Regions from separate parts of the Trichocoleus sp. DQ-A2 genome, predicted to be linked through region 2. Evidence: predicted binding sites of a transcription regulator. Region 2 holds the regulator's gene; each other region holds the start of a gene.
What was found. The regulator NtcA, encoded in region 2, controls nitrogen genes in cyanobacteria. The targets are predictions, from matches to a motif close to TTTGTANNNNNNNNTACAAA.
Positions count from the first base shown of each region.

Region 1: nirB (nitrite reductase large subunit NirB) is a predicted target of NtcA. The motif match lies at 4,693-4,712, and genes of this name have one in related genera.
Region 3: NC997_RS00580 (fumarate reductase/succinate dehydrogenase flavoprotein subunit) is a predicted target of NtcA. The motif match lies at 1,620-1,639, and genes of this name have one in related genera.

Region 1 covers NZ_JAMPKD010000011.1:205,612-215,885, forward strand. The annotation lists gene NC997_RS13380 (hypothetical protein) at 1-137, opposite strand, end outside; gene NC997_RS13385 (hypothetical protein) at 256-435, opposite strand; partial or broken gene NC997_RS13390 (Uma2 family endonuclease) at 517-1,085, opposite strand; gene nirD (nitrite reductase small subunit NirD) at 1,186-1,548, opposite strand; gene NC997_RS13400 (hypothetical protein) at 1,615-2,040, opposite strand; gene nirB (nitrite reductase large subunit NirB) at 2,085-4,628, opposite strand; gene hetR (heterocyst differentiation master regulator HetR) at 4,986-5,885, opposite strand; gene NC997_RS13415 (hypothetical protein) at 6,248-6,454, opposite strand; gene NC997_RS13420 (FAD-dependent oxidoreductase) at 6,591-8,516, opposite strand; gene NC997_RS13425 (zinc-dependent dehydrogenase) at 8,626-9,684, shown strand; gene NC997_RS13430 (DUF2294 domain-containing protein) at 9,809-10,177, shown strand.
Region 2 covers NZ_JAMPKD010000008.1:195,771-206,044, forward strand. The annotation lists gene NC997_RS10190 (SRPBCC family protein) at 1-315, opposite strand, end outside; gene NC997_RS10195 (mechanosensitive ion channel) at 591-2,354, shown strand; gene NC997_RS10200 (ankyrin repeat domain-containing protein) at 2,430-3,062, opposite strand; gene NC997_RS10205 (GTP-binding protein) at 3,389-4,795, opposite strand; gene NC997_RS10210 (DUF3146 family protein) at 5,071-5,334, shown strand; gene NC997_RS10215 (pre-16S rRNA-processing nuclease YqgF) at 5,391-5,795, opposite strand; gene NC997_RS10220 (DUF3084 domain-containing protein) at 5,870-7,471, opposite strand; gene ntcA (global nitrogen regulator NtcA) at 7,719-8,390, opposite strand; gene fabI (enoyl-ACP reductase FabI) at 8,770-9,546, shown strand; gene hisB (imidazoleglycerol-phosphate dehydratase HisB) at 9,700-10,274, shown strand, end outside.
Region 3 covers NZ_JAMPKD010000001.1:136,294-146,567, reverse strand. The annotation lists gene NC997_RS00585 (LysR substrate-binding domain-containing protein) at 1-1,527, opposite strand, end outside; gene NC997_RS00580 (fumarate reductase/succinate dehydrogenase flavoprotein subunit) at 1,767-3,455, shown strand; gene NC997_RS00575 (ferredoxin family protein) at 3,489-3,716, shown strand; gene NC997_RS00570 (HEAT repeat domain-containing protein) at 3,727-4,695, shown strand; gene NC997_RS00565 (Mrp/NBP35 family ATP-binding protein) at 4,688-5,773, shown strand; gene NC997_RS00560 (hypothetical protein) at 6,316-6,765, opposite strand; gene NC997_RS00555 (hypothetical protein) at 7,113-8,120, opposite strand; gene NC997_RS00550 (hypothetical protein) at 8,284-8,811, opposite strand; gene NC997_RS00545 (retron system putative HNH endonuclease) at 8,956-9,606, opposite strand; gene NC997_RS00540 (AAA family ATPase) at 9,603-10,274, opposite strand, start outside.

The DNA.
Region 1 (10,274 bases), on a different contig from region 2:
TGAGTTGCGTCATTTAGATCCGATTCCTCAGAATAATCGGCACGTGCGGTATCGGGGCCAGCATCAGGGGTGAGAAACCCGCTGCCAGTGTTGTCAGCGCCGACAGCATCAACGTGCTTTGGTCGATTTGAAAACATTGTTTTTCCTCGGGCTATAAGGCACAAATGAGATTTCATAACTACAGATTTTTTCTGTCAGTTATGTCTCAAGTGTTGAAATTTTATTGCCGCTATACATCAGCCTGAAGGCTTAGACTCAGTTGAGAGCGATCGCACTTTGCTGATGGAGCGAGATGGGGTGCGATCGCATCTTGACCCCGTTGTCAGCCAGTAATTTTGCTCTGGCTAGATGTATTTTTTTAGGGGTGGGTGGGGACACTGAATGAGGGAAGCGATCGCGCCTTGAGCGTTGCGCTTCACTCCACTCAGGATGCAAAATAACAACTTATTAGACTTTTAAAACAGCTTCTAAAAGTAAGCACAGCTAGTGGAGATCGCCTTTTTCCCTACCACTTTCCTACACAAAAAACCGAGCCACAGTGCAGGTAAAATCTGGCAATAGAGGTGAACTTAACTCATCATTATTTAGTAGCGTTGCTATCAATTTTAGCGTCGCATTTCGCGGTGGTAGATTTCAACTTGTTGCAAGCGCCAATCGGCAATCCAATACTCTTGGACTCCCCGTGATGCGTAAAGTTTGAGTTTAGGTTCTCTATCTTGGCGTTCATTCTCTATACCAGGTGATAACACTTCCACCACTAATTCTGGTGCGCCTGTTAGATGTCCCGCCTCGTCTAGCAATACAGCTAATCTTCCGTTACTAGCCCACACTACATCTGGTATGACGTTATCTGATTCGCTGAATAGCACACCCGGAGTGATGCTGGCTTGCCCTAAACCACTAAAAACAGACCAAGCATCGACTTCTCAACAGATGTTGAAGCAGGTGCGTTGATGCTTCCAGTGGGGCGCTCTGGTCATAAACAACTCTCCATTAATAATCTCATAGCGCGTGCCTTCGTTTTCAGGTAAGAGGTTGATATCTGTAGTAGCCCAACGCACTCCATTAGTTACCGTAGGCTGCATAGGAGAACTCCTTTTCATTAGCTGTATATATAGTAGTATCCCTATTAAAGAACCCGGTTTCTCTTCTGAAACCGGGTTCTTTGATGAAATGTAGCAGTAGTTATTCGCTAATAGCTACCTGCACTTTATCTTCCACCACTCTTACAGGAAAAGTAGGAACGCTTACGGTTTCATCGTCTAAGCATTCTCCGGTGAGCAAGTTAAAATTTTGCTTGTAGATGGGGGATGCAACTTTGGGAATGCCATTGCGATCGCCTAAAATTCCCCGCGATAGGACAAAGGCTTTACTAAAGGGATCGTAATTGCCTAGCGCAAATACATCAGTTTCTTGTCCCACACGGAAAATTGCCACTTGTTGATCTTCAACTAAAGCACAAACTCCAGTGTTGGGCGCGATCGCTGACAGCGGACAAATATCAACCCATGTAGAAATTGTCTGACGAATCGGTAATGCTTGAACCATTTTCTTTTCCTATTGATTAACGGGTTGGTGTAGCCTAGCTTGAAAAATTCAACACATTGCAGCAATTCAAACTAACTCAAAAACTCGCTCTTTGGTTATTTGAACCGTACTGCATAGTTCGCTTAACACAGGTTCCAAATACAGCACGGCTGCAATGTTATTTCTGCCTGATTCCTGCTGCTTACGCCTAATTTCTTCTAGGTCAACGGAATGTTTCTTGACACGAAACATTCCTATATACTTCCACCTAGCTCGATGTAGCTTGAGGAACACTGGAATAGCACCTCCTTGTTGGCAGAGTATCTCAGCTTTCTGTTTTACTTTTGGTGAATCTTCTACCAAAACTTCATCAGGAGCTTTTGAGTCCAGGGTAGGCTTAAAACATCCACACACAATCTTTCCAGCACGCTGAGGAAGATAAGTTTGGAGTTCTCCACCCAATGCAGAATGAATTTGATAGCGTGTGTATGTTTTTCCTAGTTGAAATAACATCAGTTTTTTTAAACTGTAGGTAATGCACCAGAGCAACAGTCAGCTTATTCGGAAATACCAACTAAAACCTTCTCGTGGTCATAAGCTGGACGTTTTTGCCCCCGTTCCTCTACATGAACTAAACCAGGATCGGGTTGGTCAGAATTGACAAAGTGACGGAATCGCTTCACTTTTTCTGGATCTTCAATTGTGGCTTTCCACTCACACTGATAGGTATTGACAAGATGCTGCATTTCTGATTCTAATTCAGCACAAATGCCCAGAGAATCTTCAATAACTACCTGCTTCAGGTACTCGATGCCTCCTTCCAGCTTATTGAACCAAGTTGCAGTGCGTTCTAGTCGATTCGCGGTGCGAATATAGAACATCAAGAACCGATCCAAATATTTAATCAGCGTTTCCTTGTCAATATCTGTTGCTAACAAAACTGCGTGTTGTGGCTTCATTCCACCATTGCCACATACATACAAATTCCAGCCATTTTCGGTAGCAATGATCCCAAAATCCTTGCTTTGAGCTTCAGCACACTCGCGGGTACAACCGGATACAGCTGATTTTAATTTGTGGGGCGATCGCAAGCCTCGATATCGCAGTTCGATCTCAATCGCCAAAGTGGTTGAATCCTGAACCCCAAAGCGGCACCAGGTGCTACCTACACAAGATTTGACCGTGCGGAGTGCCTTCCCATAAGCGTGTCCCGATTCAAATCCAGCATCTATCAGCCGCTGCCAAATTTGGGGTAATTGATCTACCCGCGCACCTAATAAATCGATCCGCTGTCCGCCTGTAATTTTGGTATAAAGACCAAAATCTTTAGCAACTTCTCCCAACACAATTAGCTGATCTGGCGTTAGTTCACCACCGGGAACTCTGGGGATTACTGAATAAGTTCCATCCTTCTGAATATTTGCCAAGTAATAATCATTGGTATCCTGCAACCCAACGTGAGGCATTTCCAAAATATACTCGTTCCAAGTAGAAGCGAGAATAGAGGCTACAGCAGGCTTACAAATTTCACAACCCTTACCTTTTCCATGTTTTTGAATTAAATCTTCAAAAGTAAGGATTTTTTGAGAACGTACTAAGTGATAAAGTTCTTGACGGGAATAGGCGAAGTGTTCGCAGAGATGATTTTTTACCTCTATCCCGGCTTTCTTCATCTCAGCTTTGAGGATATCTGTCACCAGTGGCACGCAACCGCCGCAACCTGTCCCCGCTTGAGTGCATTTCTTGACACTGGCAATATCGGTGAGTTTCCCTGCTTGGATAGCGCTACAAATTTGCTCTTTGCTGACATTATTGCAAGAGCAAATTTGGGCAGTATCTGGTAAACTCTCCACACCCATACCGACTGTGGCAGACTTGCCTTCGCGGGGTGGCATCAGCAAATCTTCTGGATGAGGTGGGAGCGCGATCGCATTCTGCACAAATTGCAGCAGCGTACCGTAAGCTGAAGCATCTCCTACTAAAATTCCGCCTAAAAGATGGCTACCATCTTCATTTAGAACCAGTTTTTTGTAAACACCCTGGATGCTATCAGTAATGGCAATTTCTTTAGCGCCGGGAGATTTGGCAAAGGCATCCCCGAAACTGGCAACATCCACTCCCAACAGTTTGAGTTTGGTGGACATATCCGCGCCGGTAAAGCTGCTCGTCCCTGTTTTGCTCAGGATATCTGCCGCTACGCTTGCCATTGTATAGCCAGGAGCGACTAAGCCGTAGATACGATTTTGATAGAGGGCGCATTCTCCAATGGCATAAATATTTGGATCTGAAGTTTGGCAAGAATCGTTGATAACGATCCCGCCGCGATCGCCTACTGCTAATCCACATCCTCTCGCGATTTCATCGCGAGGGCGGATTCCCGCAGAAAAGACAATCATATCTGTCTCTAACTCTTCACCATCAGCAAAGGTCATTTTAATAACCTTGCCATCAATGCTGACAATTTCCGTTGTAGATTTACTGGTATGAATTGAAACCCCAACTTCTTCTATCTTGTTGCGAAGGATGCTGCCACCGACATCATCAATTTGTAGTGGCATTAATCTGGGTGCGAACTCAACAACATGGGTTTTTAAACCCATATTTTTGAGAGCGTTCGCACATTCCAAACCTAATAATCCACCCCCAACGACGACACCAGTTTGGCAATTTTTCGCATAGGATGACATTGCCTCAAGGTCATCTATTGTCCGGTAGACAAAATTACCTTTCGCATCATTCCCTTTAATTGGCGGTACAAAAGGATAGGAGCCTGTTGCTAGAACAATTTTGTCATAGGCGATTGTTATACCATTCGCTGATGTAACTGTTTTTTCTTCCCGGTTAATCGCAACTGCCTTATCACCGATATGAATCTCAACTCCATTTTCTTGGTACAAACCTGGTTGAACTAATGATAAATCTGCCGCAGTTTTGCCCGAAAAGAAGCTACTCAAATTAACCCGATCGTAAGCAACACGCGGCTCTTCGCAAAATGCGATCAAGTTCCATTCCTGCGCCGCTCCCTTGGCGATCATCAGTTCTAGAAACTTGTGTCCTACCATACCGTTGCCAATAACAATAAGATTCTTTTTGCCGGTCATGCAGTTTTATAACGCCTATTTTTACAATCTTCTTAATTAGTCGTATAAAAAATTTCAAAGTAAGTTTGTAAAAATTGTTACACTAAACTGTTTGGCTATGCAGTGTGCGAATGATCCCGATTGTGTTTTTGCATGAGGAGGAAAAACTTTATACCAATGTGGGTCAACTGAGCAGCGATACTCATTTCAAATTTGTTTGTAGAACCGCGCATTCAGCATCAAACTATTGGGGCAATGCCTACACAAAGCTAAGTTAATTTTTCCCCGACTTAAGGCAAAAATTTTACCGATGTAGCTTCTAACTGAAGCAGGGTGGGCAATGCCCACCCTGCTCAACGAAAATGTGAGTTAAGTGTTTTATTCTTCTTTTGGACCAAAAACCATTTGTAGAAGCACTGGCTGACCGTCGGCGCGGTGATATTTATCTGCCCAATCCCGGATGACCATATCCAGTTCTTGCATGGCTGCCTCAATGCGATCCGGTGGAATATCCAGTTCCTCTAGTATTCGCATCACATTTAGCTGTCGGTCTGCCCAATCTTTCATCAGTCGGAAGTACCGGGCAGTATCCTCAATCATGATATAAGTGCGTTCTTCGTCCTCAGCGGGTGAGTAGGAAGCACGGGTGAGGGCGTAGAAGGGCAATCCCCAAGGAGAATCAATTCGCGTTACCGTACCGGAATAGATTAAGCGCCGCTTGATGTGTTCGGCGAATGCTTCGCTTAAAGGAATGCGGCGTTCTTCTGGCAAGTCTTCCTGGGAACGACTGTGGAGAAATTCAATTAATTCTAGAAACTGAAAAGCGTTGATTAGCTGGGCATCCGGCAGATTATTTGGCAGTTTTTCCTCAAGGTATCGCTTTTCGTCAGCGGTCAGGTTGGTGCTATAGATGCGCGATCGCCCCGGTTGCCACGGAAACTGCTCCATCCAAACATAGGGAAACTGAATTAAATACCGAGGTTCTTGGGAACCCAGCATCTTCAGCAGTTTCCCTTCAGTCAGCGCTTGCCGAACTTCCTCTACAATGACTTTGACTCGCTTCGGCTCAATGTGGTGCAGGTGCCCCGTCATCCGGATATTTTGACCCTGCTCCAAATAAGTCATGTAAATCGCACACTTTGCTGCCGTGGCAGCAGCATCCAGGAAGGCTCCGTGTCGGTGCCCGCCGGTTCTCATCGCACTAAAGGCCAGATAAAACATGATCTGATCCATCGCACCGGGGCTAAGGCTTTTGATCAGATCCAGGTCGTTGCTCATATCAGGGGTGATCGCATCGCAAGGGGACAAAACACTGGTTCCTTGGTGAAAATGGTGAAAAGCTTATGTTTCCACATTCGCAGTGAGTTCAATTCACTCGCTGAAACTATTGAACTCTAGGCACCCCGATAGCATGAACGTAAATAATCTCTAATTATAGAAAAGGACGGCCTAATATATAGCTTTTGTCAGGGAATAAATTCTCCGTGACAGACAAAATCAGAAAAATAGTGCCCCAAGTACACCGGCACAAACCTGCTAGAGCTTAGTTTGCTGCCTTCAGATAGGCTTTCATCGACCTCAGTCGTAAGGTGAAAAGCGGATCGATGACTTGTTCGGATTTGGCTAGATAGAGGATAATTTTAGACGATAGAGATATATTCGGGCGAAAACGCATCTCGGCGTCCGGTTCCTTTATCCGGAGACGGTTCGTTCCCACGTTTCATCGATACAGCTAGCTCGGAAGACGTGGATGGCAGTTGCTGGGCAGAGGCGGACTCGATCCCTAAGAAATTACCTAAAGAGATTGATAGTAAGCTCAACAACATGATAGAGGTGTAAGGGCGCATAGCAGATGTCCGTGTCAGGGTTATAGTCCCTGATACGGAGTTCTTGATCGTCAACCAGGAAAAACTTCGGTTAGAGCTTAGTTGGTTCCGATCGAGTTCTGCTTTTTTTTGAGGTTAGAGGTACGATGCCTAAGGCTCAAAAATGGGTGCGATCGCTCCCAGGAGCGATAATTTTTTCCACAATCAACCATTTGCCCGATTGATTGAGATACCCCCGCACAGAGAGCATCTGCCGATCGAGACAGGTTTGGAGTTCCCGATCTACTTCTGGGCGCAAGGCGATCGCTATCCAGGTTTGCTCTTCCCCAGCAGTTGGCTCTTTTAAAGTAAAGGTGTAATCTTGCTCAGCATGGCGATTGAATACACCACAGAAGAGTGCTGAGTTTGAAGCGGATTCTTCAAGGCTTCCCCCAACCTCTTCCCCATCTCTGTATTTCGGAAAGGGTGAGGGATTGCCTATATATTTTGAATCCTGTGGCGTCTGGGGTTCGAGGTAATGGCAGTTGCCATCAGAGGGATAGGTGTCAGGACGATCTAAGTAATCCCGTTGCCTGTGCAGCCAGTCGGTGCGATCGCGCGGTAAATTGAACAGAGGGAAAATTGCTGCTGGCGATCGCTCATCTTGTAATAATGCTTCTTGCAGGACTCGGACAGGTAAATCTCTGGGTTGACAACTTCGCTGCACGCAAAGCGCCGCCGCCATCCCCGCCGCCTGACCAATATTCATAACGATGGGCTGTAACCGTGTGGCACCGTTAGCAATATGGGAGACAGAGATATTTTTTTCGCAGACCAGTAGTCCATCCACAGACTCTGGAATTAGACAAGTGTAGGGAAGGGTGAAAGGAGTGCCAGTCCAGCGTCCACCCCAGCGAATTGATTTTGGTTTAACAAGAAAATTGTAGTTAGGGTAATGGTGGTCATTGGGGTAGTTGCCGAGAGCGATCGCATTCACCTCCCCAGCCGTATCCACAGGTAGGGGTGCAACCTTGCCCCCCGCTACTGGCAAGATATCCTGCTCTCGCACGGTCGTGAGTCCTACAAGGCGTCTGCTTTCCCGATAGTAAGGGTGTAGCGCATAACCACCTCCACCGACAGAGTTTTGAGTTTTGATTGAGTTTTGATTGAGTTTGGGAGTCAAGGGTGAGGGAAAGATTTGAGTTGCTAAGCCGTAACGCCGCCCCAGCTTAGTTTGAATAAAGCGGACAAAGCTTTGAGTGTGCCACAGACTCTCTTGAAGAAATTGATGCCACGCCACCTCCGACTCTATCAGACGCCCCACTCCTTCCCCATAGTCATTGCCGCATAGGGGCCAATTGATCATGAAAAGATTCCCCGGTAAACGCCCATAATTGAGAAACTTCTCCCAACCGTAGAGATCCCAGCTACCTTGGAAGGATGAAGGAAGAAGGATAAAAGATGAAGGAGGAGGGGGAATTTCCGGCGCACTTGCTTCCTCACCGAAATCTTGCAGAATTGCTACCCACGTGGGAGCTTGGACTGGGTATCGCTGAGTCAATTCATTGGGAGAAAGGGGGGCGCTGGGTTCGCCAAACTCCGATTGCAATTCCCATCCCCAGCGGTACGGCACAGATGCTAGAGGCAACAAGTCTCCCAGTTCGGTGCCATCTAGGGTGATTTTGGCTCGAACGGTGAAATCGGCAAATCGAACGCCAAGGATGCGATCGCCTGTTCGCAAAACCTCTAAGGGCACTTGCCCCGCAACCCAGTCTAGATTTGGCAATTCTTGTACCCAATCAGCAAATATTTGGGCACCAATCCGGGGATCGTAACTAAACAGACTCACCCAACTATTGTTTAAGCCTCCCATTTGCCGAGAACGCAATTCCCCTAAAAACTCACCCCAAAGCCCCGTTTGAAAGGCAGCAAGTTCATTACCATCCGGGGCAGCAACCCCCGCTGAGGTGAGCATTCCCCCCAGCCAGGTAAATTCACTCACCAGCATTGTCTTGGCACCGCGACGGGCAGCTTGTATCGCAGCTGCGGTTCCTCCCGTTCCGCCTCCCACAACCAAGACATCTACTTCTATTAATTCATTCATCAGCAATTCCGTTTCAGAATAGACAATCGATCGCGAACAATAGACAATTAGCTATAAACAATCGGCTATCGAAAGTATAAAGTCCATCGTTTATCGTTTAAGGAAAAGCATGAAAGCACAAGTATTCAGAGGCGTCAATCAGCTCAGTTACGAAGAAGTGCCGACGCCGGAAATTGCACCCGATGAAGTGCTGGTACAAGTAAAGGTTGTGGGATTGTGTCAGTCTGACATCAAGAAAATTCGCTATCCTCTCTACCAGCCACCGCGCATTTTTGGTCATGAAACTGCTGGAGTAATTACTTCTGTAGGAAGCGAAGTGACTGGCTGGCAGATTGGGCAGCGAGTTGTGGTTATGCACCATATTCCTTGTATGCGCTGCGATTATTGCCTCAACGACAACTTCTCGATGTGCGATGTTTACAAAAACGTCACGACCACGGCTGGATTTACTCCTAGCGGCGGCGGCTTTGCAGATTATGTAAAAGTGCCCGGTCACATTGTCCGCAGTGGCGGATTAATTCCCATTCCTGACAATGTCAGCTTTGAGCAAGCGAGTTTTGTGGAGCCGACAAATTGCTGTCTAAAAGCAGTTAAAAAAGCCCAGATTGCTCCTGGTCAAACCGTTTTGATTACAGGTGCTGGCCCAATTGGGCTAATGTTTATCATGCTGGTGAAGTATTTCGGAGCCAGAGCGATCGCGACTGACTTAATTCCTTCTCGGATTGAGAAAGCTTTGAGTGTGGGGGCAGAAGCTGCATTCGATCCCCGCGACCCGGATTTATCCACTAAAATTAAAGCGCTGACTGGTGGATTGGGAGTGGATACGACTTTACTTGCAGTTCCCAGTGACAAAGCGTTTTTCCAAGCCCTCGATTGTACCCGTCGGGGCGGTAAAATTTTGTTTTTTGCTGAGTTTCCTGATGAAGTAGAAATCCCGATCAATCCAAATATTCTTTACCGTCGGGAAATTGATTTAATGGGTAGCTATAGTTCTTCTTACCGGATACAAAATTTGGCAGCAGATATCGTATTCAACCAGCGAATTGATGTGGAAGCATTAATTAGCGATCGCTATCCTTTGCAAAATTTAGCTGCTGCTGTGGAACAAGCGATCGCTCCCACCCCCGAAACTTACAAAATTCTCATCTATCCCCAAATAGCCGAGTAATTTTAGTAGCTGTCTCGTCTTCATTTAACTCTTTTGTAGGAGTCCTTGTTTAAAGATTTTGACAGGGCAACCAGATAGATTTATCATCTATCTAATGATAGAATTATTTTGAAATTTTTAAACTATGGACACCTCCTCTCCTACTCGCGGGCAGCTAGAAAGAACTCTATCGCAACGCATCCAAGCTTTGTACCGAGATCAACTAGGGCATCAACCTAGTCAAATTACCTGTCAAATTTTTGATGAAAAAATTGCCATTATTCTAGAAAATGCCATCACGGCACCAGAACAACTTTTAGCAAATAGTGGTCAAGAAGAGCTGGCTGAGCAAGTAAGGACAGATTTAGAAAAAGCACTTGAGCCAAAACTAAAAGCGCTAATTGAGGAAGTGGTTGGCGTATCCGTGATTGACCTGCTCAGCGATGCCAAAGTAGACACAGGTCGTACTGGTACGATTGCTGTATTAGCAAACGCCCCTAAAGTTCGTAATTAATCCCCCTTCTCTGCTAAGTATCTAGCTCAGCATAGATTTATATTGATGGTTTGCACTCAGCAGCCTTTTTCAGTTTTTAGGGTGTATCTGACCCTTA
Region 2 (10,274 bases):
GCGCGTGCCCTTTCCCGTTGCCTCTGACTGACATTCCCAGCGATCGCGTCCTTTAAAAAATCCTTCAAATCCCCAGACAATTAGCCCTGGTTCTCGCTCCACAACTACCGTTTCGAGCGTGGGTTGCAATAAGGGAATTTGAATAATAAACCGACTTTGACTCCCCACATCTGTTCGCCACTCTCCGACGGGTTCGCACCGCAACGCCGGATTCAGCCATCGATGCATTAAGACACGATCGGTAATGCAGCGCTCAACCACCGTTGCACTAGCATTGATTTGGATAGATTGCTCGAAAACTTCAGTAGGAGACATACTATACAGACTTACTGGAAGCGAACGCTACAGAAACGCAAATCGGGAAGCACCGCTAAAAATCGCAAATATTCGACTTTTTCGGCTTATTTATCTATAAAGATAGATTAAAAACTGAGAACGCTAGTCTATATCTATCTCATCCTGTTTTAGTCGGTTTTTGATTCTCCAATGCAGTAGCGAGAGAATTTATCAGCGTAGGATAAGTCTTGGCGATTCCTGCTAAGCAGCGTAACTTTTGTATATTTGCCCATCCGACGTTAACTCAGAACACCATGAATGGAACTTGGCAAGGAATTACACTCACTCTCTTTCGAGAGGTGCCACTCAGGTTGAACGGGTTGTTAGCGCAGAGTACACCCGTACCAGCGGCGGAATCCTCTCCTGCAACCAATAATAATTTTTCGGTTGACAATATTATCTCAGGCCTCGGCCTCAACTTAGGCAATTCGCTAGTGGATCTGATTAAGGCGATCCTAGCGTTAGTCGTTGGCTTGATCGTGGCTTCACTGGCGGCGGCGGCGGTGCGAGGACTGCTGAATCGCACAAACATCGATAATCGTTTAGCCGCTTGGATTACAGGTCGCCAAGGGGCTGAAGAAGGGCCACCTGTGGAGAAATGGATCTCCAGTGTGGTGTTCTGGCTGATTATGCTCTTTGCCATCGTTGCTAGTTTACAGACTTTAAAACTAACAGCGGTTGCTGGTCCTCTTAACACTCTGTTAGAGCAAGTCACTCAGTTCATCCCCAAACTCGTTAGTGCAGCGATTCTGTTAGGAATTGCCTGGGTACTGGCAACCTTGACAAAGCTAGTGGTAACGCGGGGACTGCGGGCGCTGCGGTTAGACGAACGTTTGGGCGAGCAAACGGGAGGTACGGCACCGGGGGATACGACGCCGGGGGGTACGACGCCAAGGACAAACCAGTATTCTCTGAGCGATACCTTAGGCAACGCTCTGTACTGGTTCATCTTTTTGCTATTTTTACCGCTGATCTTAGATGCCCTACAGCTACAGCAGGCACTGGGTCCGGTTAATAACCTGCTAAATCAAATTTTGGCAGCAGTACCGAATATTTTGACGGCTATCGTCATCGGTGCAGCAGGTTGGTTGCTGGCGCAGGTGGTGCGGCGGATTGTTACAAATCTGCTGACAGCAACCGGAACGGATCGGTTAGGTGCAAGATTTGGAATTTCACGGGCAACCGGCGGACAAACGCTTTCTTGGCTGATCGGGACAATTGTTTTTGTTCTGATTTTAATCCCGACCGCGATCGCTGCTCTCAATGCTTTGGGAATTGCAGCAATTTCGGTTCCAGCGATCGCCATGTTGACCCAGATTCTCAACGCGATTCCGCTAATCTTTACAGCGGCGTTGATTCTCGGCATCGCTTATGTAGTTGGACACTTTGTTTCAGAGTTAGTCACCAACATCCTCACCAGCATCGGATTCAACAATATTTTCTACTGGCTGGGACTCCAATCTAAGCCTTACACCCGCGCCACGCCAATTCTACCTCCGGCTCCAGAGGCACAGATACTGCCTACCGGACAAGAAACTATCCTTCAGGAACCGACGCCTCCCACCCGCACCCCGTCAGAACTCGCCGGGATTGTGGTATTGGTTGGCATTATGCTGTTTGCGACAGTAGCAGCAACCAATATTCTGCAAATTCCGGCGCTGACTCTGTTGGTCAGCGGCATTGTGGTGATATTAGGTCGCATTCTCGCCGGTTTGGTGGTGTTTGCGATTGGTCTGTATCTCGCGAACCTCGCCTTTAACTTGATTACCAGTTCCGGTACTCGCCAAGCGCGGATACTCGGACAAACTGCTCGGATTGCGATTATCGCCCTGGTTTCAGCAATGGCGCTGCAACAGATGGGAATTGCTAGCGATATCGTTAACTTAGCTTTTGGATTGCTATTGGGAGCGATCGCTGTCGCGATCGCCTTGGCTTTCGGGTTGGGTAGCCGCGATGTTGCAGCTGGGCAAGTCCGCGAATGGCTGGCATCCTTTAAAGAAGATAAAACGCCTCGCTAATCACAAATTTTCTTGGTCAGTTAAACGTAGGGTGGGCATCCGTGTCCACCCTTTTCAAATGTTCCTCACGCACCATCATTCCTTAGTACCTGCTTGCTTGAGCAACTCAAGTATTTTGGTGTGTCCTTTATACTTGGCAATATCTAAGGGTGAGTTTCCATTCTTGTCTTGTTCTGTTACATTAGCCCCTTGGTTAATTAAGCTTTTAACCTCATCAATATTGTTTCTAGCTATAGCCAATAAGAGTTTGTCATTTTCATTCTGACTTTGTCCTAAAGACTCTTCCCAGTCTGCCCAAGACTGTTCTAGTTCATGCTTTTCCTCTAGTTCTAATTCTTTTTCAATATCTTTAAGGGTAATAATAAGGCGATTCAGTATAGCTTTTTGCTCTCGATTTAGGAAAATCTCATTGATTTTTTCAATTCGGCTGCAAAATAAGTCTGAAAAACCTCTCTCTTGCAAAACACTTCTGGCTAGCCTGGGGAGAAAGTAACACAAAGCTTCATCCGAAATGAGCGAGTAATCACAGATCATCATTGAGCATTGCTCGTCGCTCATTTCATCTTTTAAAACTTCACCAAAATCTCGCTGAATCGCTAAATATTCACCCTCAATAACTCCCTTTTTTGGAAGAATAGGGATGATCAAAGGCTTTTTGAAGGCTGAGAAAGCTTGGTTAATATCATCTAATAAAGACTTATCTTCCATTCTTTTTGCTATAGAGGTTGGAAAAAAGAGAGTTTACAATTTATTTATAATATCTATATTTTGATTTGCTTTTTAGTACCTTTTCTGGAACTCGCGCAGAGGACATTGTCCTCCGCGCTCCAACTACAACGTCTAGTCAGACAAATACAATTACTATATTATGACTTTAACATGCACAAAACAAGCATTTTATTATAAGTATATTCGAGCTAAATAAAATACATCGATCAGTTGCACTGATCGATGTATTTATAAATCGAATTAGATGAATTTCAAGTAATAAAAAACAAGCGATCGCTTGTTTTTAAAAAGAGCGATCGCTTGTTTTAATTCACTAACTTTGCACTCAACTCATTCTTAATCCGATTCAAAATTGAGGCTTCATCCAGTGAAGTCAGAATGCGACTTACCACGGCTTTTGGGCCATCGGGACCCCAGGAAGCGCCGTTCGCCAAGTAAGTCTTAGTGACTTGTCCAATCCCGTAAGAAGAAACCCCTGAAACACCTGCCTGAGTCACGGCAACTGATAGATAGGGACCTAAAGACACCCCACCCGTTGCGGGTGCGGAGAGTCCTAAGAGACTTTTCAGGGAACTCAGTCCCAAAGTTGCCAAAAGTTCGCTAGCACTAATTCCGCCCATACTGATGGCAATTTTTTGTAGCAGTCCCACCGCTCCCGGCTGGGTCATGGGGATGCCGTAGAGTTTAGATAAGGTGAGAATCATTGCCACGTCGATGACGGCACCGCTGAGGAGATCGACAACCGTGACCGGGTTGAGGGCGATCGCAACTGCCTTCGTCATCACCCCTTTCCAGATGATCTGATTCGCACTTTCATCGCGAATCTGCATCTTCCTAGCAATCATCTGTTCGTTCACATCATCGGCATACAGCATGGTGTTGAGCGCTACCAAAGCCTTGCCTTCTCGGTGCAAAATTTCCAGAATTTTCAGCTTCAAATCCAGAACTTGGGGCGTTCCCGGTCGTCGCTGCACTGCCCTCGTTCCGTCAGGACGGCGAACCGCCTGCGCCACCAGGGGAGAGGCAGCAACCATTACAATTTCATCCGGTGAGAGCAATTCCCGCACCCGTTCATCCCGAATTTTGCGATAAATCGCCATCCGGTCGGCATCCGGATACTGGTCAATTTTGTTAAATACCAGCAACATCGGTTTACCGACTTCCCGCAATTGCGAGAGCGCCTCGTATTCCACCTTGTTCATGTCGCCCGAAATGACAAACAGCAGCAAGTCTGCTTGTCTGGCAACTTGTCTGGCTAAGGTTTCGCGGGTTTCTCCGTCTACTTCGTCAATTCCAGGGGTGTCAATTAGCTCGATTTGGGAATTGCCCGCACTCGGCAGCGTGACTCGTAGGATATCGCTGACGCTTCCCGTCTCATTCTCCTGAGTCAGTTGCCAGCTGGCACCTTGATGGGTGCGGGTGACGCCATGAAGCGGTCCCGTTTCAAACACGTTCTGACCTAATAAGGCGTTCAGTACTGAAGATTTACCCCGTCCCACCATCCCAAAGGCGGCAATCTGGACGACTGAGCGATCTAACTTCTCAAGCATCGTTGCCAAATCATCAATCTCGGATTCCAGTCCCGTCCGCTCTTGGGGTGTTAGATCCAGGTTATCTACCAAATCTCGCAGAGCATTTTGCGCCTTTTTGTAATTTAGTTCTGCTTGGATGTCATCAAAGCTCAAAATGGCGTTATCTAGTTCCCGATCCAAATCTGTTGCGTCCGGGGTTTGTGAAGGGAACTGGCTGGCATTTGGGGTTCGGTCAGACGATAAACGACTCAAAATTGCACCTTTTTTGCTCAGATGTTACTCTTCTTTCATCCTAGTCAATACCGATCTAGTCTGGCACTTTCCATATCCAGAGGGATATTTTTACTCGGTTCGTGCCAGCTCAGTATCAGCTGTGAGAATGATGTTATCTCGAAGGCGATCGCAATAAGTTTAGTATTGTTGCTGAATGAAGGTATTTGATCGGCACAGCGATTGTGAGTTCTAAGCGTTTACCTCAAACTACTGCCCACGTCCGAATTACCCATCTTTCCTGGCAACGGGGCTTTCTAGCAGGGGAAGTCACGGCGGCAGAATATGAATGGCAGTTCCAGTGGTGTTTCCGACAGGGTCAATTGTCGGTGACACCTTCTTTGGGACGCGCTTTAATTCAGGAACCTCTGGGTCGATTTTTAGAACAGAAAGATTACCAGCTAGAGCCTGGAGGGGACTATGCGTTTACGATCCGGGCGGAACTTTAAAAGTTTTGAGTTTTGAGTTCAGTTTAAATTAAGAAAGTTAAGAATGACAGAGTTTCCTAGTTCCTCGTCTCTCGTTGCTTCATGTATCTTTCGATGAGGAGGATGGCAACAATGTCATCGATTGGTCGGGGTAGACTCCGCATCCCTTGGGGAATCAGGCGTCCTAAACCTTGGGGAGGGTACATTTGCCAATAGCGATCGCGTGCTTCCAATGTACTGTAGCGCTCATCTACCAGGACAATTGGCACCGACGTTGGAAATTGCTGAAGTTTCTTTTTCCAACTTTTGGAAGTGGTTTGATCGCCCATCACTAGAGTATCAATTGGAAATTTTTCACACAACTCAAGGAGCGTTGCGATCGCTGCTTCTGCTGGTACAACCTGGTGGTAATGCAGAGAATTGTCTTTCCCCACTACGGCTAAACCACACTTATCGCGCCCTGGATCGAACCCTAAAATCATCTGAATTGGCTAATCGCTAATTTACAAATGGTTAATTGCCATTAGTCATCATCTCATCACTAATGACTAATAAATTACATCCTGACCACAACTTCTCCGTCTTCAACTGCCTCCAAATTTAATTTCATGGGTCCGGCAATATAGGCGTCCTCTGCCACGACCGCTTTCAGAGAAATCGGCTTATTGTGCTTTTTCAACTGCTCGATAAACCGAATCAAGCTAACAATTCGATTGTCGCCAACCTGAACTGTATCGCCCAAAATCCCCGCGCGAGTGGCTCGGAACTGGGATGCTCCAAGCAGCAGGTCAATCCGCTGCCGAATTTGTTGGTCGGTCATGTTTGAAGGATCGGCAGATGTCGTTGCTACGACTTCACCAGTGCGGAATACAACTTGATTGGGTGCGGCGTCTGCAAAGACTTGTACCTGCTTTTCTCCCTGGACATAGTTACCAGCCGAAAAAACTCGGACTACATAGTTTCGACCATCCTGAATCTGGTTGATCAGTTGCTCGACCTGTGCCTCTGTAATTTGCACGACCCGTTCGTTCGCCACCTTGTTGAGACCGGGTTGGGTCGCTTTAATCGCTGTCCGATTCGCTTCCCGTAACAGCTGCTCAATGACCTGTCGGGCTGCGGCTGGCTCGACAATACGAAAAACGCCCGCCGCCAGAACCTGACCGCGCAGCAGTGCCAGACTACCCTGACGCAAAGTTTGATAAGACTGGTAATACTGTTCTAAGGTTGCCACTTCCTGCTCTAGGGAAGCTTGTTGTTTTTCGAGTTCTTTAAGGCGATTTTCTCGCTGGGCAATCACCTCATCTCGTTGAGAAATTTTGTTGTCAAGTAGAGATAAGGCTTTGTCTCGCTGGGCAATTTGCTCGTCGCGATCGCTCAGGCTCTTCCGAAAGGCAGCAAGTTTCTCATCAAGTTCGACAAGGGCTTGATCCCGCTTGAGAATTTGCTCATCGCGTTGGCTAATTGCTCGGTCTTGCTGGGCAATTTTTTGGTCGCGCTGAGTCACTTTCGCTTTGAATTCAGTAATTTCAGCTCTGACTTGATTTCGCTGCTGGAGGAGTTCTTGGCGTTCTGCTTGAAGTTGTTGGATTTCCGAACGTAGCGTCTTGGCTTGCCCTGAGACAGATGTAAGCTGTTTTTGGGTTTGCTGAAAGCTGCTGGCAACCCGGGTCAGTTCGCTTTGAGTCTGATTTAGTTGCGCCTCCGTCTGGCCTTGTTTAGCCAGCGCAGCTGCCAAAGATCGATTAATCGCATCTAAGCGCTGCTGAGCGACAGATTGCTGGGTGCGAGCTTGAGCGAGTTCCTTCTCGACTTGCTCTTTTTGGGCGGCGGTTTTAGCAAGTTCGCTTTCGGTTTTCCGTTTCTGCTCGTTCGCTTTGGCAATATCCTTACTGGCTGTCTTGAGTTTTTTCTGCACTTCTTGGAGTCTAAAAACTCCAATCCGCAATTGTTCGCTTGTCGCAAAGATGATTGTCAGTGTTGAGGCAGAAATCGTTAGTCCCGTTAGAATCGTTACTAAAACAGCTGTTTTGCGGGGACGCAGATTGAACAACGACAGGCGTGCTTTTCCCACGCGCGTGCCAATGCGATCGCCTACCGTTGCGATGACGCTTCCCAACACTAAAATAGACAAAATCAGGAAGAGCGCACTGTCGGTCATTGTCTGCTACAGTCATTCCAGTTACAGCCTATCGCATCGCAGGCTAGAGAAAGGGTTAACAGGAATTAAAGATCGAAGGTGAAATCGGAAAGGTTAAAGGTTGGAAGGTTGAAAACTATCCGCTTAAAACCTGACACCTTTTAACTCAACTCCCGACTAAATGTTAAAACTGGATAACCTGCTCGCGCTACCATGCCGTTTTAACCAACAACCTAACCTACAACCTGACGAGAGCCTCTAGCTGTTTTCAAGTAAACTGCTGACTCAGTGTAACTGGGTTGTGTACCGTAATTTTTTTCTTGTGGATAGAAATCATTTTTTCCTCCCGCAAATCTCCCAGTAAGCGGGTGACAGTTACCCTGGTGGAGCCGATTGCTTCTGCGATCGCTTGATGAGAAAGCTTCAGATCGATCGTAATTCCATTGGCGGTAGGAACGCCAAAATCACGGCACAGAATCAATAGAAAACTCACCAAGCGCGATCCCATATCTCGGTGAGCTAATGTCTCAATCATCATTTCTGTTTGCAAAATGCGCGAAGAAAGCCCTCGCAGCATCAACATCGATAGCTCCGGATTATCCTTGAGCGATTGCTCTACCTGATCGATCGGTGCCGAAAGCAGCTCCACTGGCGTAAATGCTACAGCGTGATAAAACCGATCCGAACGATGCCCTGTAATTAAGGACAGTACTCCAAAAACGCTGTTTTCTCGCAGCAGCGCCACGGTAATTTCTTCCCCAGCTTCATACACGCGAGACAGCTTTACTGCACCTTTGAGCAAAAAGTATACACGTTCAGCCGGGTCTCCTGGGAAAAAGATCGTCTTGCCCCGCTCAAAAGTTTCCACCACGGGTGGAAACGCCCCACCTCCCAGTTGACGGAACACAGCTGCTAGCGGTCTATCTTGCGTCACTACCACTTCCTTTTTCCTAAATGCTGCCCTACAGACTTCTGCAACTTTCTGTCGGAGGAACTTTAACCATAGCAAAACAACTATGAGAGTTTTCTGACATTAGACACAGATAAACTGACTTCCGGGTGGTTTTTGTGCTATTTGATACAAAATTTTAAAGTAGTTTCCTCCGCTACCTTCTTTAGCTCTCTCCCCGCTCAAGGCAAGTAAGATTATGACGGAAAATGTTGATATCTTGACAGTATCTGCGCCATCGGGTGGGATGCATGGTGAGTAAGGAGGCACGATCCTTACCCGTACTAGACAGCCTCGCTCCGGGCGATCGCGATCTTGAATACTCCCCTAAATCGGATATCCTCTAATATTGCCTTCAAAATCGACATTTATGCTAGATTTAACCGGAAAAAACGCCCTAGTCACCGGCATTGCCAACAATCGATCGATCGCCTGGGGGATTGCTCAGCAACTGCACCAAGCGGGTGCGAATCTAGGAGTGACTTACCTGCCAGACGACCGAGGTCGCTTTGAAAAAAAAGTGGCAGAGTTGGTAGAACCCCTCAATCCCAGCTTGTTTTTACCCTGCGATGTCCAGAATGAGACCCAAATTCAGTCTACATTTGACGCCATCCGCGATAAGTGGGGCAAGCTAGACATCCTGATCCATTGTCTTGCCTTTGCGAACAAGGAAGATTTATCAGGTGATTTTAGTACCACTACCCGTGCTGGCTTCACCCAAGCTCTAGAAATTAGTACCTATTCGCTGGTGCAACTTGCCGGGTCAGCAAAACCGCTAATGACAGAAGGCGGCAGTATTGTCACGCTGACTTATCTAGGCGGCGTTAAAGTGATCCCCAACTATAACGTGATGGGAATTGCCAAGTCTGGACTGGAAATGAGTGTCCGTTACCTGGCATCTGAGTTAGGACCGCAGAATATTCGCGTGAATGCAATTTCGGCAGGTCCCATCCGCACTTTGGCATCGTCGGCGGTAGGTGGCATTCTGGATATGATCCATCACGTTGAGGAAGTGGCACCGCTGCGACGCACTGTAACTCAGAAAGAAGTGGGAAATGCGGCTGCTTTCTTGTGTAGCGATTTGTCAAGTGGCATTACAGGTCAGGTGCTGTATGTCGATGCCGGATACGAGATTATGGGGATGTAGAAAGAATCAAACATTAAAAATTAAAAATTAAAAAGCAAAGATTCTGCTAACTTTTAATTTTTAATTTTGCATTTTTAAGGCTTTCGCGTCTCCCAGATGCTCAGTAAAGTAGGATAATAAACTTAACTTTATTTTCTTGAGTGAGCATCTGCGATGCAGGCACGCGATCGCCAATTTACACCTTCTCCAAGCATTGAACAGCTTTTGTCTCCTCGGATGGCAAGGGTTCCCCGCAAGACGGGCGAAACGGATGTTATCGTCACCGTCAAATTAGACGGGAATGGCACTTGCAATGCAAAAACTGGCATTCCGTTTTTAGACCATATGCTGCATCAAATCGCCTCTCACAGCCTGATTGATTTGGATGTAGCCGCGACGGGAGACTTGGAAATTGATGACCACCATACCAATGAAGATGTGGGAATTACCCTAGGAATGGCGTTGCATCAAGCACTGGGCGATCGCAAAGGAATTGTCCGGTTTGGGAATTTCCTCGCCCCTCTCGATGAAGCGTTGGTTCAGGTAGCGTTAGATTTTTCCGGACGCCCCCATCTCAGCTATGGCTTAGAGATTCCCACTCAGCGAGTCGGGACTTATGACACTCAGCTGGTGCGGGAATTTTTTGTGGCGGTGGTCAATCACAGCCAGATGACGCTGCACATTCGCCAACTAGATGGAATTAACTCGCACCACATTATTGAAGCAACGTTCAAAGCGTTTGCGCGATC
Region 3 (10,274 bases), on a different contig from region 2:
AGTAATGTTGGAGTTCTCTAAGGAAGCAAGCTTAACCTCGTTAAGTAAGTTCGCAGAATTGAGCGATCGCATCACCATCCCATGTGCCGAAGAACTGAAAGGAACCGCAATCACACCTCCTCGTAAGTCTTCGATACTTTGCAGTTTGGACTTATTGGGAACAATTACGGCATTACAGGAACCATCGGGATTCGTTGAAACAAAGCTAACCAGGCGCGTCTGTCGAGTTTCACTACCGGAATTATTTTGCTGGATAGCACTCAGTAACAAGGGATAATCCCCTAAAACGCCAATATCTAATTTTCCGGCGTGCAATCCTTGAATAATCGGCGCTCCTGTGGAAAAATCGCACCAATGAATGCGATACTGCGTGGAACTGTATCGCCCTTCTCTGGGTAAGAAGTGTTCTAGCAAGCCTAAGCGCTGAATCACTAAGCCCGCCGTTACTGTTGGAATCGTGCTGTTTTGAATCCCGATCGCTAGATCAATTGTCTCAGGATGTTGCAGGGAGTTGGAACGAATGATTAGGTTAGGCGATCGCAAACGCACTGGGGTTGAATGAGGGCGAACAGAGGCGTGCTGTTGCTCTTGACCATTCTCAACCAGAGCAATAAATTTTTGCATCGGGTTTGAGTTGCGCGAGCGCCGATTTTGCGATGATGAGTCTGCGATCGCAGATTGGCTTAATCGTTTGGGTAACACTAGGAAAACATTACCGGATAAGGCAAATTCTTGCAGGGGAATTGCAACAAGCATTCCCGATTGACATTCAGACTTAAATTCAAAGTTAGAAGCAAATCCTAAATAATCACCCTGCATCATATAGGTTCGCATCAAACTGAGAGTATCAACAGTTTCAACTTGAGCGAAATCCGAAAAATTTATCCCTAATTCAGTTAGCCGAGATTCAAACACTAAACGGCTAGGGGAGCCAGTATTTAGCATCACCCATCGCTCTTTTTGCAGTTCTTTTAAGCTCAACCAGCTTTGATTCGCTAAAGGATGGTTCGCCGCAACCACTAAAGAATAGTGAATGGGAGCAATTGGGGTTGCTGAAATTTCAGAAAATTCTGCAAAACTAATATCTGAAAATCCTATATCAATCTGACTGCTGGTAATAGCTCGATAGAGAAATTCAGCCGAATCAAATACGACACACTGAGTTTGAATCCCAGGATACTGCTGACGGTACTGGAAGAGAATTTCAGGTAGCCATCCATTAGCTATCGCGGCTGTGCAGCCGATTTTGAGATTGCCAAATTTGCCTTTTTTGATTTCTTCGACTTTGGCAAACAATTGATTTTCAATCTCAATCAGTCTTGGCCCTTCCTCCAATAAAAACTGTCCCACCTCGGTTAGCTGAATCTTACGACCAAGACGATAAAACAGGTCAGTTCCTAGTTCAGTTTCCAGGGATTTTATTTTGGCGCTGACCGCAGGCTGAGTCAGATTTAGAGCATCAGCGGCTTCAGTAAAACTGAGGTGCCTAGCTACCTCCAGAAATACTTTAACTTGATAAACCTCCACGTTCTCTAACCCCCCAGATTGGAATTTATATTTTACAGCTTAATGAATGAATTAAACTAATTTATAAAAGTATAAAAAATATGAATAAATAGATGGTGTTTTTGGTTACAAAAAAGCTTGTAAGTTTCTAATTTCTTCCCTAACATGAAAAAGTCAAGAGGCGATTTCGATTAATTTATCAGTACAACTTATAAAAGTTTTTGCTAACTGAAGAGGAGTCAATAGTGGATACTCAATGGATGAAGACCGATGTTTTAGTCATCGGTGGTGGTACTGCTGGAACGATGGCAGCCATCAAAGCAAAACAGGCAAATCCTGAGGGAGAGGTGCTGATTTTAGAGAAAGCAAATATCCGTCGCAGTGGGGCGATCGCAATGGGTATGGATGGGGTCAATACAGCCGTCATTCCTGGTAATTCTACCCCAGAGCAATATGTTCGCGAAATTACGATTTCCAACGATGGCATTGTGAACCAAAAAGCCGTCTATCAAACCGGGAAACTCGGCTTTGAAGTCATTCAAGAACTGGAAAGCTGGGGCGTGAAGTTCCAAAAAGACATTCACGGCAATTACGACCTGAAGCAAGTGCATCGCGTAGGGAAATACGTGCTCCCGATGCCAGAAGGAAAAGACCTCAAACAAATTTTGACCCGGCAAGTAAAGCGCCACAAAGCGAAAGTCACGAATCGGGTGATGGCGACTCGTGTTCTAGTGAAGGACGGACGCGCTATTGGAGCGGTAGGGTTTGACGTGCGAAACGGTGATTTTGTCGTGATTCAGGCAAAAGCAGTCGTTTTATGTACAGGAGCTTGCGGACGCTTAGGTTTACCCGCCTCTGGCTATCTCTACGGCACCTATGAAAACCCCACCAACGCTGGTGACGGCTATTCAATGGCGTATCACGCAGGCGCAGAACTCACCAATATTGAGTGTTTTCAAATTAACCCCTTGATGAAGGACTATAACGGTCCTGCCTGCGCCTATGTCGCTAGTCCCTTTGGAGCCTACACTGCTAATGCAGAAGGGCACCGCTTTATCAGCTGTGACTACTGGAGCGGTCAGATGATGCTGGAAATCTGGAAGGAGTTGAATTCTGGAAAAGGCCCGGTTCAGCTGAAGATGACCCACTTAGATGAAGACACTATTTCAGAAATTGAGTCGATTCTGTGGTCGAATGAACGACCCAGCCGAGGACGCTTCCATGAAGGTAGAGGCGAAAATTACCGCACGAATGGCGTGGAGATGAATATCTCAGAAATCGGTTTGTGTAGCGGTCACAGTGCTTCTGGAGTCTGGGTCAACGAGAAGGCGGAGACGACGGTTCCAGGATTATATGCAGCTGGAGATATGGCGAGTGTCCCGCATAACTACATGATTGGGGCGTTTGTATTTGGTCGGTTGGCGGGTACAAATGCGGTGGATTATATCGAAGGATTAGAGCATATTGAACCCGATCCTGATGTTTTAGAGGCGGAAAAACAACGAATTTATGCTCCATTGAACAACCCCAATGGTGTACCGCACACGCAGGTGGAGTATAAGTTACGGCGCTTGGTCAATGACTATCTCCAGCCGCCCAAAGTAGACCACAAGATGGAAATTGGGCTAAGAAACTTTGTGCGCTATCACGAAAGCTTAGAGATGATGGGCGCACGCGATCCGCATGAATTGATGCGCTGCATGGAGGTTCACTTTATTCGCGATTGTGCTGAGATGGCAGCACGCGCCTCACTGTATCGTCGGGAAAGCCGTTGGGGACTCTACCATTACCGCGTGGATTATCCCGACAAGAACAATGAAGAATGGTTCTGCCACGTCAATCTCAAGAAAGACGAATCAGGCGAAATGGCTTTGTTCAAGCGTCCAGTTGAGCCGTATGTGGTGGACGTTGATATTGAACGAGAAGTTTATGACGTGGCGGTGCGCTAAGTCGGTCAATTTGTAGCAAACAGAGGAAGAGTTATGGCTTTAGCTATGCAACGGGTGGATGTACCCGTAATCGTGGATGAATCGAAATGCCTAGAAAAGTGTACGGCTTGCATTGAAGTTTGTCCGCTGGATGTATTGGCGAAGAACCCTGAAACGGGCAAAGCGTATATGAAGTACGACGAGTGCTGGTTTTGCTTGCCTTGCGAGAAGGAATGTCCCACCAACGCGATTACAGTACAAATTCCCTTTTTGTTGCGATAGAGGAGTGAAGATGTCTGTGGATACTGAATTGAACCAATGGTTGGAAATGCTGCGATCGCCCGACGCTAGCGATCGCCTAGTTGCCGTCAAAATGCTGCAACATTTGGGCGATGAGGATGCTCTGGAACCCTTGATTACAGCCCTGCAAGATGAGAGCATGGCTGTGCAAAAGCTAGCGGTGACGGCACTGTGGGAGTTAGCTAATCCCAAGGCGGTTCCGGCTTTAGTGGAATGTCTGGCTTCAAGCGATGAAGAGATTCGGGAAGAAGCGCTATCCGCCTTGGGCGAATTAGTTACCCCCGATCGCTTGTTGTTGCTGCTAGATGCCTTGCATCGAGATGACATGAATATGCAACTGAACGTGTTAATTCTGTTGCGGAAGATTCACGATGCTCAGTCTCTACCCTACGTGCTGCCGTTCTTTGAGTCAGAAAATGCTCAGTTACGGGAAGCGGCAGTGACAACGCTACGCTATCTCAATCAAGTGGAACGCTGCAAAGAAGCGATCGCCTTAATGTCCGACCCCGATGAGAACGTGCGGCGTTCTGCTGCCCTAACGTTAGGACATTTAGCAGATGCAGAAGTAGTTCCCCGTCTGTGTCAAGCACTCACTAGCGATGCGGATTGGCAGGTGCGGCGTAATGCAGCAAAATCGTTGGCACTTCACGCTGATGTTGCGGCAGTTCCGGCTTTAGAAACGGCTTTGGCCGATGAGCATTGGCAGGTGCGGAAGTTTACACTTCAGGCTTTGCAGAAAACACCTGCCGATCAAACCTTACCCGCGTTAGTGAAAGCATTGGCAGATGAGTACTCGGATGTGCGTCGAGATGCAGCGATCGCACTCGGTATCCTAAAGAACCCAACGGCCCTGAATGCACTCCAGCAATCCCTGGACGATCCAGACAAAGACGTGTGTATTTACGCACAACGAGCGATTCAGAAAATCCAGGAGTCCACGCCAGAGACATCCAATGCCTAGCCATCAATCTCCCTTCCGCCAAACTCATTCAATAGAGGAAGTTGCCACTCCTCCTGATCCGGTGACTGAATCTCGGCAACGAGAAGTTGTCCAGTGTCTCAAACAGGTAGTTGAACCCATCCTCAAAAACGACATCGTTAGCTTAGGGATGGTGCGGAATCTGCGGGTTGTGGATGACTATATTTATCTACGGCTGTATGTGGGGAAACATCAGCATCACCTACAAGCAGACATTCAATCGGCGCTTTCGCCCGTAACCTGGTGCAAGAAAACTTATATCCAACTCTGCACCATTCCCGGTGTCAGAACAACGTTGGCAATTTCCAGTGGCAAGGGAGGTGTAGGCAAATCCACAACATCGGTTAATTTAGCCGCCGCTTTGAGTTTGCAAGGGGCGAAGGTGGGTTTACTCGATGCTGATGTCTATGGTCCCAACGTCCCCCAGATGTTGGGACTGGGACAAGCAGATGTCAAGGTGATTGATACACCCAACGGTCAAAAGTTTCTCCCCCTAGAAGCCCACGGTATCAAAGTTATGTCAGTAGGACTGCTGGCCGAACCCGATCATCCCCTAGCTTGGCGCGGCCCCGTCCTGCACAAAATTGTCACTCAGTTTATTCAGGAGGTGGAATGGGGAGACTTGGATTACTTGCTGATTGATTTGCCTCCTGGCACAGGCGATGCTCAAATTACGATTGTGCAAGAAAGTCCGATTTGTGGCGTAATTTTAGTGACGACTCCCCAACAAGTTGCGGTTTCGGATGTTCGCCGCAGTGTCCATATGTTTCGTCGTGTCGGCATTCCCGTGCTTGGCATTATCGAAAATATGAGCTATTTAATCTGTGGTCATTGTGGCGATCGCACTCCGATTTTTGGGAGTGGTGGAGGGCAGCAGCTATCGACAGAACTCCATGCCCCTTTACTTGGACAGGTTCCGATTGACCCTAGTATTTGTATGGGTGGGGATACGGGAACGCCTTTGACCCTAACGCATCCAGGTTCCACAGTGGGGCAAGTATTTGTACAAATGGCTAGGGCGATCGAGACGACTTTTCGCCCTTGTGAAGTTCTGACTTGACTTGATAATTGATTTGGGAATTGCACAATCGAAGCATGATCCAATGTCCACATTGTCAATCTAACCAAACCGTCAAGAACGAACGACGCAACCGTCAACAGAGCGATTGATGATGCAGTTGCGATCGCCAATTTTGCGAAACTTCCACGAAACGCTGACGACCCCGAAAAAGTTGAAGAACACGGCTTAAAACTCTATCGTTCTTCCATCATTATTCTCAGATGAAAAGATGTAACCCTTCCCACACAAGCATTTTAGTTTTACGCAACAACTATATCTAGAAGATTAGAAAATAAAGCGATAAACCCAATTCCAGTCAGAGTTAAAAAATCGTCTTAAATTTTTGTTTTCAGAGAGTGACAAGACAGGGAGAGCGGCGAGTAAGCTTAAGCTTAACTCAGTGCCATTCGAGTTAAGCTTGTGTTTCGTTTCTTTATTTTGATTTCTCTTGCCGAAGTAGAATTGCAAACAGCCAATCAATGTACATCCATCCTTCAGGTTTAAATGAACGGAATAATGTACATTGACCTAATAACTATTCTCTAGTTACCAAGGGCATCCTTGATGCTATCAACAGCCTTTTCAACAAGACCTTTTGTGTTGTCTACTGCTTCCTTAGTCCGAGCCGCATCTTCATCTGCTCTTTTCTCAATTCGCGCTGCATCTCTGTTGGCTTTACGCTCAATGAGATTCCCATGCCCATCCGTTCCTTCCTCGACTCGGTCGGCATTCTTATTGGCAGTTGCTTTTACCTTGTCTTTGACATCGTCAATGAAATTCTTGCTTCGGTTCAAATCTTCATTGGCTTTTCCTTTAACCTGGTCGCTCGTATCTACAGATGCGATTAGGTTTGCACTAGGAGCAGCCATTGCTGCGCTGGTCGAGAAAAAGGCACCCTGCCAAACAAACGCGATCGCTGACACGCAAAACAGCGTTGTAGCCAGCCAACGTCCTACAGTTGAAAGTCCTTTCGTAAAATAATTTGGTTGCATAGAACACAATCTCATTAGGTTTAGCAATCCTATATTTACTTCATTTGGCTTATCAGCTAAACCGCTCTCTAGACAGATGTTGCCTTATTACAAATTGTTCAAATAATTCACTCTTCCGATAGATTGAACAAATATCATCCAGCCTGCATACGTTTAAACTTAATATATTAACAACCTAATAATTCTATTTCTATTAGACTACAATACCCCTACTGGTTAACTAACAAAACTCAAGAGATCGAACGACAAGATTTTACTGTAAAGTTTTATTACAAGTAGTGTTAATTCTGTTTTTTCAAGGCAACTGCATCGGGCAGGATTAGCTTATCCGTGTGCTTGAATTTATTTCAGTTGTGAGAAGAAGTACTGCCTTCTGCGGGTGGCGTCGGCTTAGATGCTAATTCAGCAGTGCTATCATTTGCGGATGTAGCCGTTTCCGTGTCTTTTTTAGCTTGCCACAAAAGTGTTTTTATCTTCTGTAAATGCTCAAATGGTAAAACGGTACCCTTCGTAATCTTTAGTTTAGTAGTCCCGCTAGGACTTTCGGAGTGCTTTCGCACTTCCTCCACCAGCTCTTTGAAAATCTCAATCGCCTCGTCAACTTTAGGATTTACTCCTTGAATTTGATTCAAATGTTTGCTGACTTCCTCGAAGTCGCTGGGGTCTAAAGTCGCGTCTCTGGTAAACTTTAGCTCAGTCAATCCTCTGGGACTTTCTGAATGCTTTCTTACTTCTTGTACTAGCTTGTCAAAATCTTTAATCGCTTCATCGATTGGTTGTTGCGGTTTAATACTTCTTGCACTGACCTCGTTTATCCCAGTTTGAAGTACCGCGACTAATAACCGATCCTGTAGAGCGCGAAAGATCAAAGTACCTGCGGAACCAGCAACTGCGGAGGTTGCTAACAGGATAAAAGCCGTTTCTGGTCGGACAATCGCGATAGCTGGAGGTGCAGCAAGGGCACCAATGAGTAACCGTGCCACTACCCCTAAATCAATCACATTCGTAGAATGAGCATAGGCAAACTTTACTGCTAAATCATCATCGGTCGGCTTATGAGGTAACTCAATATTTCCCTGGAGATTGAGCAGTTCGTAGACTAACCCACCCAGGCTTCCAGCAGCGAGGATTACCCCAAGCATCATCCAAAATTTGCAGTCAGCCAAATTAGGAGTTTCTAAAATTTCTTTTACATTTATCTCCCAGTTGTTGGGTTTAATTTGATTTGAATTTGGAATAGGGCTGGATGTGGGAAGTAGAGTTGGGCGTGGGGAAACGCTTTGACTGTAGGCTGCTGTAGCCGTCAGGCTCGTAGTTAGAAGAAAACCAGAAATAAGAATGTTTATGTGCTTCATCTTTTAGTTATTTGCCTCTAATTTGATATAGTTATAGTTAAAAAAATGCTATAGCAATCGTATTTGAATTGCGATATGCCAGCGGGTCAGAATCCCTCACCTCTTGCAGGGATGGTTGAAACCGCACCTACACAAATGAAACCTGCCTACGCAAGTTACAAGACTAAATCTTGTCTGTTGTTTTAGAAATCACGAGAGCAGCAGTATAAGCTGATTTTTGAGTTTCTGATCCACTAATGGGAGCTGGCTGAAGCTCTACAAACTTAATATTATAGTTGCTGTCAAAGTTTTGCACTGCTAATGCTGGATTTCCGCCACCAGTGGTCAAAACAAAATCTCCTGTATTTTGACTGTCTTTCCAAATATTTACCACAATTTTTGCTCGTCCTGCCCAAATACACTGGATATTAATAGGACAGCGCGAATCTTCTGTGATGTCAGTAAATTTCACCCAAATATTTTCATCAGGTAAAATAGCGGTTTCGTTTAAATTTATCTGAAACTCACGATTTAATTGAGTAATAATTAACTTCCCGTTTTGTTGAGCGAGTAATTGGGAAGCAGGTGAAGTAATCGGTTCGGTGGCTAGTTGAGCGTCTTTTTGTGCTAAAGATAAGGATTGAATACTGAAAACAACTGCACAAGCCAAGACGAGAAGGAATAATCTAATTTTGGGATTCTGCAATTTCATGATTGTTGTTTTTTCTCATCCTTTTTAAGAAAATAAAATATTTCGTCTTATTCGGAGGCTAAAAAATTAGTGACTCGCAGTGAAATAGGCGGATGAACTAGATGCGATCGCGTATTTCCTCCTATCCATTAATCTAGCTCAATATTAAGGATAGTATGCCTTAAAGATATAAGCGATCGCAGCACAAAACGGCGTGTATTGTCCCTTTGCATCTAACTGCTTGTAGCTTTGAGCAAACTGTTGTATCTCTTCGTCCGTTAGTCCCTCAATCGCTAACAAGACTCCATTAATCGCCTCGCGACGCATTGCCCTCAGCTTGTCAATGTCGAGTCCAAGCTGAGAAATCGTTGTTGCTGCTGTTGCTTGCTTACCTAAATCGTCTGTTGGTAGGATTTCTCCTGAACCAGAGTACCTAAAGAAATTAGTGCAGTCCGCATCTAAAGGAGAAACCATTAAATGCTCATCGTACCAGTCATCTTTTTTGCGTCCACAATGAACCGGGAGTGGGGGTGGTTCTTCACTTTCTCCCTGGCATGAAGCCAACAGATTTGTGTACTCTAGCGCTAGATGTGGATAGGAGCTTTGGGGTTTTAGATGTTCGATATGGCTATTTTCTCTAGCAATACGCATTCCGCAATAGCAACAGGTATAACCTTGCTCTTGCAGCAGCCTATTACAAACATCTGTTTTCTCTTGTCCGCGTAGGTCATCATAAGTGGGTATCCAGTCTTCGTTAGCGAGCGCTTTCCACTTGGTGAAACTTTCCGGCTCCTTGTTTTTTCTGATGTACTTCATCGGTTAAGAATTTCTTTTCGCCGCATGAGTACATCTGCCCTAACAAACTCTGGTTCATCAGTTCCAATTTGGTCAGCGATTTGTTGGCGCAATTGTTTAGCACCGTCAAGATCCCCCTTATCGATGAGTCGAAATAGCTCCAGGAGTTCGTCTTTGATTTCCTGCGGACGGGCTGGAACACCCATGAGGTCTTCTAAAATACGATTGCTGTCTCTACCAAAAGAACTTTCTGGACGTTTAGCAACAACACCTTCAGATGTTGCCTCTAGAATATAGATTCCATTAGGTTTAACTTCGCTGATTACCTGTGGGGAATGGGTTGTAACGATGAACTGACAATTAGGAAATGTTCTTGTTAACGCGGGAATAATTTCGCGTTGCCATTTCGGGTGAAGGTGCAGTTCAATTTCGTCAATGAGAACAACGCCTTCGCCTTGGAGTGGATCAGGTAAACCTGGGTTTGCGATCGCTAACCTTCTCGCTAAATCTCCCACCATTGCCAATAAGCCTTTCTCACCATCAGACAGCTGCTCGATGATAAGTTCCTGACCTTGTTTTGTGGCAATCATTCGTAAAGGCGATCGCCTCACCCGCAAGTTAGAAAAATCGGGCATCAGTGAATATATGGCTTGCCTTACTGCTTCTAGTCGATTATCTCTGTAATCAGT